Regions from separate parts of the Kitasatospora sp. NPDC006697 genome, predicted to be linked through region 1. Evidence: riboswitches for the same ligand, from Rfam matches in the RefSeq annotation. Region 1 holds a riboswitch; each other region holds the start of a gene.
The links. Region 1 has a riboswitch for thiamine pyrophosphate ahead of thiC (phosphomethylpyrimidine synthase ThiC). Riboswitches for the same ligand answer to the same signal wherever they lie in the genome.
Positions count from the first base shown of each region.

Region 2: it holds a riboswitch for thiamine pyrophosphate, as region 1 does, so the genes downstream of both, ACFYNO_RS06580 (purine-cytosine permease family protein) here and thiC (phosphomethylpyrimidine synthase ThiC) in region 1, are expected to answer to the same signal.
Region 3: it holds a riboswitch for thiamine pyrophosphate, as region 1 does, so the genes downstream of both, thiO (glycine oxidase ThiO) here and thiC (phosphomethylpyrimidine synthase ThiC) in region 1, are expected to answer to the same signal.

Region 1 covers NZ_JBIAGU010000003.1:1,527-4,790, forward strand. The annotation lists gene thiC (phosphomethylpyrimidine synthase ThiC) at 1-1,645, opposite strand, end outside; TPP riboswitch at 1,641-1,775, opposite strand; gene ACFYNO_RS05240 (hypothetical protein) at 1,922-2,143, shown strand; gene ACFYNO_RS05245 (SPFH domain-containing protein) at 2,331-3,264, shown strand, end outside.
Region 2 covers NZ_JBIAGU010000003.1:305,977-309,240, forward strand. The annotation lists gene ACFYNO_RS06575 (glycerophosphodiester phosphodiesterase) at 1-75, opposite strand, end outside; gene ACFYNO_RS06580 (purine-cytosine permease family protein) at 140-1,504, opposite strand; TPP riboswitch at 1,497-1,646, opposite strand; gene ACFYNO_RS06585 (S1C family serine protease) at 1,895-3,264, shown strand, end outside.
Region 3 covers NZ_JBIAGU010000001.1:604,736-607,999, reverse strand. The annotation lists gene ACFYNO_RS02695 (thiazole synthase) at 1-441, opposite strand, end outside; gene thiS (sulfur carrier protein ThiS) at 444-653, opposite strand; gene thiO (glycine oxidase ThiO) at 650-1,804, opposite strand; TPP riboswitch at 1,796-1,908, opposite strand; gene ACFYNO_RS02680 (NAD(P)/FAD-dependent oxidoreductase) at 1,986-3,176, shown strand; gene ACFYNO_RS02675 (Rv2175c family DNA-binding protein) at 3,193-3,264, shown strand, end outside.

The sequences.
Region 1 (3,264 bases):
ACATCGAGCAGAAGTGCGCCGTCTTCGCCGGCTCCGCGGGGAGGGTCTCGTCGTGGAAGGCGCGGGCGGTCTCCGGGTCGAGGGCCAGGTTGAACTGGTCCTCCCAGCGGAACTCGAAGCGGGCCTCGGAGAGGGCGTCGTCCCAGGCGGAGGCGCCGGGGTGGCCCTTGGCGAGGTCGGCGGCGTGGGCGGCGATCTTGTAGGTGATCACGCCGGTCTTGACGTCGTCGCGGTTGGGCAGGCCCAGGTGCTCCTTGGGCGTGACGTAGCAGAGCATCGCGGTGCCCCACCAGGCGATCATCGCGGCGCCGATGCCCGAGGTGATGTGGTCGTAGCCGGGCGCCACGTCGGTGGTGAGCGGGCCCAGGGTGTAGAACGGGGCCTCGTCGCAGATCTCCTTCTGGAGATCCATGTTCTCCTTGATCTTGTTCATCGCCACGTGGCCCGGGCCCTCGATCATCACCTGGACGTCGCGGTCGCGGGCGATCCGGCCGAGCTCGCCGAGGGTCTGGAGCTCGGCGAACTGGGCCTCGTCGTTGGCGTCCGCCGTCGAGCCCGGGCGCAGGCCGTCGCCGAGCGAGAAGGTGACGTCGTAGGCGCGCAGGATGTCGCAGAGCTCCTCGAAGTTGCTGTAGAGGAAGTTCTCCTGGTGGTGCGCCAGGCACCAGGCGGCCATGATCGAGCCGCCGCGCGAGACGATGCCGGTCTTGCGGCGGGCGGTCAGCGGGACGTACCGCAGCAGCACGCCGGCGTGCACGGTCATGTAGTCCACGCCCTGCTCGCACTGCTCGATGACGGTGTCGCGGTAGACGTCCCAGCTCAGCTCCTCGGCCCTGCCGTCCACCTTCTCCAGCGCCTGGTAGAGCGGCACGGTGCCGATCGGCACCGGGGAGTTGCGCAGGATCCACTCGCGGGTGGTGTGGATGTTGCGGCCGGTGGAGAGGTCCATGACGGTGTCGGCGCCCCAGCGGGTGGCCCAGGTCATCTTCTCCACCTCCTCCTCGATCGAGGAGGTGACCGCGGAGTTGCCGATGTTGGCGTTGATCTTCACCAGGAAGTTGGTGCCGATGATGGCCGGCTCCACCTCCGGGTGGTTGACGTTGAGCGGGATCACCGCCCGTCCGCGGGCCACCTCGGCCCGGACGAACTCCGCCTCCAGGCCCTCCCGCAGCGCGATGAACTCCATCTCCGGGGTGATGATCCCCCGCTTGGCATAAGCGAGTTGGGTGACCGCGGCGCCGTCCCGGGCGCGCAGCGGGCGGCGCGGGCGGCCGGGGAAGACGGCGTCCAGGTTGCGCAGGTCGCCGCCGCGCGGCGAGGTGTGGCGGATGCCGTCGTCCTCCGGGCGGGCCTCGCGGCCGTCGTACTCCTCGACGTCGCCGCGCTGGCGGATCCAGGAGTCGCGCAGCGCGGGCAGGCCGCGGCGCACGTCGGCCCGGTACTCGGGGTCGGTGTACGGGCCGGAGGTGTCGTACAGCGGGACGGTGGCGCCGTTGGTGAGGTGGACCTCGCGGTAGGGCACCCGCAGGTCGGGGCGGCTGCCCTCGCGGTAGGCCTTGCGCCAGGCCGGGGTCGGGTACCCGGTGGCCGCGCTGCTCACGGACGTTCCGGCAGCGGACAGGCGTGCGTCATCGATGCTGGTCATCAGACCTTCTACTCCCTACGCCGGCATTACCCGGTCAGGTTCCTGCGGTCGGCGCAGCCTTCGACCCGTCCGTCGACGTGCCGGTCAGCGCCCTCTCAGCCCGGTGCTCCGAGCTCCCGTTCGGCAGGCGGAAGTGCCTGCCCAAAGACGTCCCACACGGTAGCCGCAGCTCAGCGGAGCGTCCAGTGGGCCTCGAGGGGCGGACGGCCCCCGCCCTGTCGCGCCGTCGGTGCCCGGGCGCACACTGGGGGTCAGTCACGGAACGGGGGAGCCACGATGATCGGATACACCGGCCGGGTCACCGGCAAGATCGGCGCGGGCCTGGTCGGCGAGGTGCTGGTGCACGTGCCGGAGCGGGTCGGCAGCGAGGCCTTCCTGGCCTACCTGGCGGTGCCCGGCGAGCCGCTGCCGCTCGGCACCCAGGTGGTGGTGGTCGAGTACCAGCCGCCGCGCACGGTCTTCGTCGCGCCGCTCACCCCCCTGAGCGCGGGCGGCTGACGCCGGGTCGGCACACGAACCGTCCGCGGTTCGTCACCAGTGCGTGACAACCTCCGCCGACACACCACCACCGGCTTCCCAACCGCGGAGGGCGAGGCGCAGAATCCCATTCGCCACCGCGTTCCGCGCAATCCTGCACAACCGAGCGCAGCCACGGAGCGGTGCGCCCTGAAGGGGGAACAAGCCGATGCTGATCGGCACCATCGCGGGGGCCGTCGTCGCCGCCCTCATAATCCTGATCGTTCTCTTCAAGCTCTGCTGGCGGGTCGCCGAGCCCAACGAGGCACTGATCATCTCCGGGTCCAAGCACCGCACCGAGGGCGTCGGCGAGGGGCTCGGCTTCCGGGTCGTCACCGGCCGCGGGACCCTGGTGACCCCCGGCATCCAGACCGTGCGCAAGCTCTCGCTGGACCTCAACGAGGCCGACCTGGACGTCGAGTGCGTCACCTCGCAGGGCATCCCGGTCCAGGTCAGGGGCGTGGTGATCTTCAAGGTCGGCGACGACACGGTCTCCATCGCCAACGCCGCCCGGCGCTTCCTGGACCAGCAGAAGTTCATGGGTCAGCGGGTGCACAACGTCTTCGCCGGCCACCTGCGCTCCATCGTCGGCGGTCTGACGGTCGAGGAGATGATCCGCGACCGCGAGCGGCTGACCGGCGAGACCCGGGCCGCCTCCGGCTCCGAGATGGAGAAGCTCGGCCTGATCATCGACTCGCTGCAGATCCAGGAGATCCTGGACCCGACCGGCTACATCACCAACCTGGCCGCCCCGCACGCCGCCGCCGTCCAGCGGGACGCCCGGATCGCGGCCGCCGCGGCCGACCGGGCGGCCACCGAGGCCGAGCAGGAGGCGTTCGCCCGCAAGGCCGAGGCGACCCGCAACTCCGGTATCCAGCAGGCCGGCTACCAGGCCGAGATGGACACCGCCGCGGCCCGCGCGCTGCAGGCCGGCCCGCTCGCCCAGGCCGCCGCCCGGCAGGAGGTCGTGGTCCAGGAGACCAAGGTCGCCGAGCTGGAGGGTCTGCGCAAGGAGCAGCAGCTGCAGGCCGAGGTGCGCAAGCCGGCCGACGCCCGGGCCTACGAGGTCCGCACCCACGCCGAGGCCGAGCGCGACGCCCGGA
Region 2 (3,264 bases), 300 kb from region 1:
GCCGCGGTGGGCGACCACCTGCACCTGCTCGGCGGTGCGGGAGCGGTCGGGGGCGGAGAGGTCCGGAGTCGTCACGCCCCCACCCTAGGGGGCGAAGATGACCGGCGTCCGACGCCCACCCCAACCCCGAGTGCCCAGGTCAGGCCTTGGGCAGGGCCCTGCCGAGGGCCAGCGTGGCCAGGCCCGCGACCAGGAAGGAGAAGAGCGAGGCCGAGGTCCACTCCTGCGGGGTGAAGTGCACCAGCGACTGCAGGCCGGTCCAGAAGCCGCTCCAGCCCTTGATGCCGGTCGGCGCCAGGAACTGGTAGGTGGCGAAGCCCAGCGCCCACGGGAGCAGCAGCAGCGGCCGGGAGGGCGCCTGCTGCCCCATGTCCCAGCCGCGCCGGCCGCGGCCGAGGAAGTAGTCCACCGCCAGCACCGCGAGCAGCGGCACGAAGACCGAGCCGATCAGGTAGAGGAAGTTGGAGTACCAGTCGGCGAACTGGTCGATCTGGCTGGCAACCACCGTCACCAGCAGGCCGATCCCGCCGGTCAGCAGCCGCCGGTCCACCCGGGGGAAGAGGTTGTGCAGCGACATCGCGGTCGAGTACACGTTGGCGAAGGACTGGTCCGCCTCGCGCAGCACCAGCACCAGCAGGAAGGCCCAGCCGGCCGCCACCCCGGTGAACGAGCCGAGCAGGTTCCGCGCGTCGCCCTGCGACTGCAGCAGCGCGATCAGGCCCAGCCCGTAGCACCAGACCTGGGCGACGGTGTAGCCGCTGAAGGTGCCCCAGAACGCGGACCGGGCGGTCCGCGAGTGCCGGGTGTAGTCGGCGGCCAGCGGCACGAAGGAGACCGAGACGGCGATGATCGCGTCGGTGGCGGAGAGGAAGCCGTGCCAGTTGCCCCGGCCCGGGTTCGGGATGTGGTGCCGGCCCAGCTGCACGGTGAAGTAGACCATCGCGATGCCCACCCCGATCGCCACGTACTTGCGCAGCGCCGCGATCGAGCCGAGCGGCCAGATCGTCAGCGCCGTGGTCAGCGCGCCCGCGGCCAGCACGAAGAGCCAGTGCCAGCCGCCGGTGCCGACCACGGTCTGGGCGCCGCTGGAGATTACCAGCAGCTCGTAGATGCCCCAGCCGACGCACTGCAGCACGTTCAGCACGGTCGGCAGGTAGGAGAGCCGGGTGCCGAACAGGCCGCGCAGTACGGCCATCGCGGGCGCGCCGGTGCGGGATCCGATCAGCGCGGCCACCGCGAGCATCGCGGTGCCGATCACCGTGCCCAGCACGATGGCGGTGGCCGCGGCGGTGATCGACAGCTCCTGGCCCTGCGCGCCGAGCACGGTGGCCGCGCTGGTGAAGCCGATCAGGCTGATCCCGAGGTTGGCCCAGAGCGCGAACTGGTCGCGGAAGCCCAGCGTGCGCGGCGGTGCGGTGTCCAGCACCAGCGGCGCCTCGGGGCGGCCGTGGGACGGGTGCTCCAGCACCGTCGTGGTGGCAGGGGAGGGTGAGGCGGCCGTCATGGCGGTTGCTCCCTACGCCGGCATTACCCGGACAGGTTCCGGCGGTCAGCGCTCCCTCGCCCGCACCGGCGGCTCCGCCATGGCGTACGGTTCGATCAGCGCACTCTCAGCCTGGTGGGTCCAAGCTCCCGCGTGTCAGTTTTGGCAGCGCAAGGGTAGCCCGCCGCAAGGATTCCGCCAAGGTGGGGCAAAGCGCCGTCCGGATCGCGGGACAGCACCTTCGGTCGAGGCCGATCGAGTGGTAACCGAGGAGCCCGGGGGGAGTCGTCCGCGGCTGTCGTCGGATCCGCCTAAGGATTCTTACCAGTTCTTCAGGCAGGCCCTTACGACATCCAGATCGGGCATGGGAAAAACTATGGGCCAAGGTCCTGTCAGCGATGGAGGTCGTCCGTGAGCACCGAGCACGAGAGTGGTTCCGCCGGACCGCAGGAGGGGCTGCCCTCCGGCGGTCACGGTGAGCCGGGGGGCACTCCGGCGGTCGGTGAGACACCGGCGGTGGCGGAGTCCGCCCCGACCCTGGCATTCGGCAAGGTGACCGCCCCGGAGCCGGCCGACCGGCCGGCGGCGCCGCCGGAGCCGGCTGCCCCGGCCGGGGCGGGCGAGGAGCCCACCGCGGTGATCGAGTACATCGACGCGCCGCCGCCGGTGGCGCCGGCTGCCGCGCCGGCCGCGCCGGCCGAGCCGCCGCGCTCGCCGTTCGCGCCGCCGGCGCCGTCCGCGCAGGCCGAGGCCGCGGCCCCTGCCGCCCCCGGCTACCTGGACGCCCCGCCGCCGGTGCTGCCGCCGGCGCCGGTGCAGCCGGCCCCCGCGGCCGAGTCCCCGGCCAACCCGTACGCGGCGCCCACCGCCCCGACCGCCATCTCGGCCGGCGTCCCCGCGGCCTCCGCGTTCGGCGCCGAGCCGCATCACCCCTTCGGCGCCGGCCACCCGGTCGGCGGCGACCCCTGGGGCGGCGGCGCGGGCGCGCCGGGCGGCCCCGGCTACCCGGGCTACCCCGGCGGCGAGCAGCCGTACGGCCAGCCGGTCCCGAAGAAGAAGGGCCGCGGCGGCCTGGTCGCCCTGGTGGCCGCGGTGGCGCTGGTGGCCGGCCTGGCCGGCGGCGTGGCCGGTGCCGCGATCAAGGGCAACAGCTCCGGCTCCTCCGGCAGCGCGGGCAGCAGCCACAGCAGCACCACGGTGGCGACCTCGGGCAACACCAGCAACCGCGCGGCCGACTCGGTCGCCGGGATCGCCGCCAAGGCGCTGCCCAGCACCGTCACCATCAAGGCGCAGGGCAGCAGCGAGTCCGGCACCGGCACCGGCTTCGTCTTCGACACCGAGGGCCACATCCTCACCAACAACCACGTGGTGGCCCCGGCCCAGGGCGGCGGCAAGCTGAGCGTCAAGTTCTCCGACGGCAGCAGCTACTCCGCCTCGGTGGTCGGCCAGGCCAAGGGCTACGACGTGGCCGTGATCAAGCTGGACAGCCCGCCGTCCGGCAAGCTGATCCCGCTGCCGCTGGCCGACTCGGACCAGGTGCAGGTCGGCGACACCACGGTCGCCATCGGCGCCCCGTTCGACCTGGAGGGCACCGTCACCTCCGGCATCGTCAGCGCCAAGAACCGCCCGGTCGCCTCCGGCGACGAGGCCGGCACCCAGGTCTCGTACATGAACGCCCTGCAGACCGACGCCTCGATCAACCCCGGCAACTCCGGCGGCCCGCTGCTGAACGGCCAGGGCGCGGTGATCGGCATCAACTCGGCGATCCAGTCCAGCACCCA
Region 3 (3,264 bases), on a different contig from region 1:
GCCCACGTCCTCCAGCTTGCGGGCCAGTACCGGGTCGTCGTTGGTGTACGGCAGCACGGTGAAGCCGTCGTCCACCAGGGTCTCGGCGGCGTCCAGCAGCTCGATCGGGTCGGGCAGCAGGGTCCGCTCGTCGGCGATCACCTCCAGCTTCACCCAGGAGGTGCCCAGCGCCTCGCGGGCCAGCCGGGCCGTCAGCACGGCCTCGCCGGCGGTGAAGCAGCCGGCCGTGTTGGGCAGCACCCGGATGCTGTTGCGGGTCAGCACGTCCAGCACCGAGCCCTGGGTGCCCGGGTCGACCCGGCGCATCGCCACCGTGGTCAGCTCGGTGCCGGAGACCTGCAGCGCCTGCTCCAGCACCTCCAGGCTGGGGGCGCCGCCGGTGCCCATGATCAGCCGGGAGGAGAAGGCGGTGTCACCGATCAGGAACGGGTCGTCAGCCATGGTCAGCCTCCCTGGACGGCGGTCAGGATCTCCACCCGGTCGCCCGCGGTGAGCGGGGTCCGCGGCCAGCTGCCCCGCGGCACCACCGTCTCGTTGAGGGCGGCGGCCACGCCGGACGGGGCGGTGCTCAGCTCGGCGACCAGCTCGGCGAGGGTCGCCCCGGCGGGCACCTCGCGGGGCTCGCCGTTGACGGTGAGGGGGATCAGGCTCATTGCGGGCTCCTGGCGAAGCGGCTGGGGGAGAACGGGGCGGCGAGGGCGGGGACGGCGCCGGTCGCCAGCGTCTCGGCGAGCAGGTCGGCGGTGACCGGGGCGAGCAGCACGCCGTTGCGGTAGTGGCCGGTGGCGGCCAGCAGGCCGGGCAGCGCGGTGGGGCCGAGCAGCGGGGCGTTGTCGGGGGAGCCGGGGCGCAGCCCGGCCGAGGTCTCCACCAGCGGCAGCTCGGTGATCCCGGGCAGCAGCTCGTGGGCGTCCCGGAGCAGCTCGTAGACGCCGCCCGCGGTGACGGTGGTGTCGTGGCCCTGCTCCTCGGTGGTGGCGCCGACCACCAGCTCGCCGTCGGCCCGGGGCACCAGGTAGAGGTGCCCGCCGCGGACCACGGCACGCAGGTTGCGGGAGAGGAACGGACCGAAGGCGGGCGGCATCCGCAGCCGCAGGATCTGCCCCTTGACCGGGCGCACCGGCGGCAGCACGCCCTCGGGCAGGCCGGGCAGCAGGTGGCTGCGGCAGCCTGCGGCAAGCACGGTGCGGCCGGCGGCCAGCCGCTCGCCGGCGTCGGTCAGCACCCCGGCCGCCCGGCCGTCCTCGACCAGCAGCTCGGCGGCCGCGGCCCGGTGCAGTCGCACGCCGGACCGCTCGCAGGCGGCCAGCAGGGCGGTGAGCAGCCGGCGGCCGTCCACCTGGTGGTCGTCGGCCACATGCAGGCCGCCGCGCACGCCCGGGGCCAGCATCGGCTCGAGCTTGCGGGCCTCCCGGCCGGTCAGCCACCGGGAGTCCAGGCCGAGCCGCTGGTGGAAGGCGTGCAGCTCGCCCAGCTCGGCCTTGTCGTCGGCGTCCAGCGCCACGGCCAGGGTGCCGGTGGCCCGGTAGCCGGTCTCCAGGCCGCCGCTGGCCTCGGCGAGCTCGGCGCAGAAGTCGGCATAGCGGACGTTGGAGGCGATGCCCAGGCGCAGCAGCGGCTCCTCGCCGTACTGCAGCTCGGTGACCGGGGCCAGCATGCCGGCCGCCACCTGCGCGGCACCGCCGCCGGGCACCGGGTCCAGCACGGTGACGGCGAGCCCGCGCTGCGCCGTCCGCCAGGCGGTGGCGAGGCCGATGATGCCGCCGCCGACCACCAGCACGTCGGGCACGGGAAGGCGTGCCAAAGCGATTCTCCCTTCGCCGGAATGACCCGGATCAGGTTCGGACGGTCGCGGGCCGCCGCAGCCCGCCTCTCAGCCCGGTGCGCCGGGCTCCCGTGAGGACAGCCCCACCATAACGCCGGGTGACTTCTCCCCTGTAGCCGCTCTCGAGGGCCGGAACGAGGGTGCTCGCTACAGTGGCCGGGTGACGGATCAGCGAGCAGTGATCATCGGCGCCGGACTGGCGGGGGCACAGTGCGCGATCGGGCTGCGGGAGGGCGGCTGGACCGGCCCGGTCACCCTGGTCGGGGCCGAACCGCACCGGCCCTACGACCGGCCCCCGCTCTCCAAGGGCGTGCTGTCGGGCGAGATCGAGGGCACCGAGTTCGAGCTGGACTGGGAGCGGCTGGACGTCGAGCTGCTGCTCGGCCGCACCGCCACCGGCCTGGCCCCCGGTGAGCTGGCCACCGACGCCGGCCCGGTCGGCTACGACCACCTGGTGATCGCCACCGGCGCCGCCGCCGTCACCCTGCCCGGCGCCGTCCGCGCCCTGCGCACCGTGGACGACTCCCGGGCGATCCGCGCCGAGCTGCGGCCGGGCCTGCGCCTGGTGCTGGTGGGCGCCGGCTGGATCGGCGCCGAGACCGCCACCGCCGCCAAGGCCCTGGGCTGTGAGGTCACCGTGCTGGAGGCCGCCGCCGCGCCGCTGGCCGGGGCGCTGCCCGCCGAGCTGACCGCGCCGATGGTGCGCTGGTACGCCGAGGCCGGGGTGGACCTGCGGCTCGGCGCCCGGGTCGCCGCCGTCGAGCCCGGCGCCGTCCGGCTGGCCGACGGCACCGAGCTGGCCGCCGACCTGGTGGTGGTCGGCATCGGCGCCCGCCCCGACACCCGCTGGCTGGCCGGCAGCGGCCTGGAGCTGGACCGCACCGGCGCCGTGCTCGCCGACGACCGGCTGCGCACCTCGCTGCCCGGCGTCTGGGCGGCCGGCGACTGCGTCAGCTACCCCTCGGCCCGCTCCGGCGAGCGGATCACCGTGCAGCACTGGGACCACGCGCTGCGCTCCGGCCGGGCGGTGGCCGCCGGGCTGCTCGGCGCCGACCAGCCCTACGACCCGGTGCCGTACTTCTGGTCGGAGCAGTTCGGGCGGATGGTGCAGTACGTCGGCCGGCACCGCGACGGCGACGAACTGCTCTGGCGCGGCTCGCCGGACCAGCCCGCCTGGACGGCGCTCTGGCTGCGCGAGGGCGCGCTGAGCGCGGTGCTGACCGTCGGCAGCCCGCGAGATTTCGCCCAGGGGAGGCGGCTGGTGGAGCACGGCACGCTGATCGATCCGGCGCTCGCCGCCGACCCCGCGGTGCCGCTCAAGACGGCGGTTGGTGCGGTCGCGGCCGGATAGGTGGCAGGCTGGTGCCGTGAGTAGTGAGACGCATTCGACTGTTGAGCAGCTGGTTACCGAGTGGCTGTACCTCCCGGACATCTCCGAG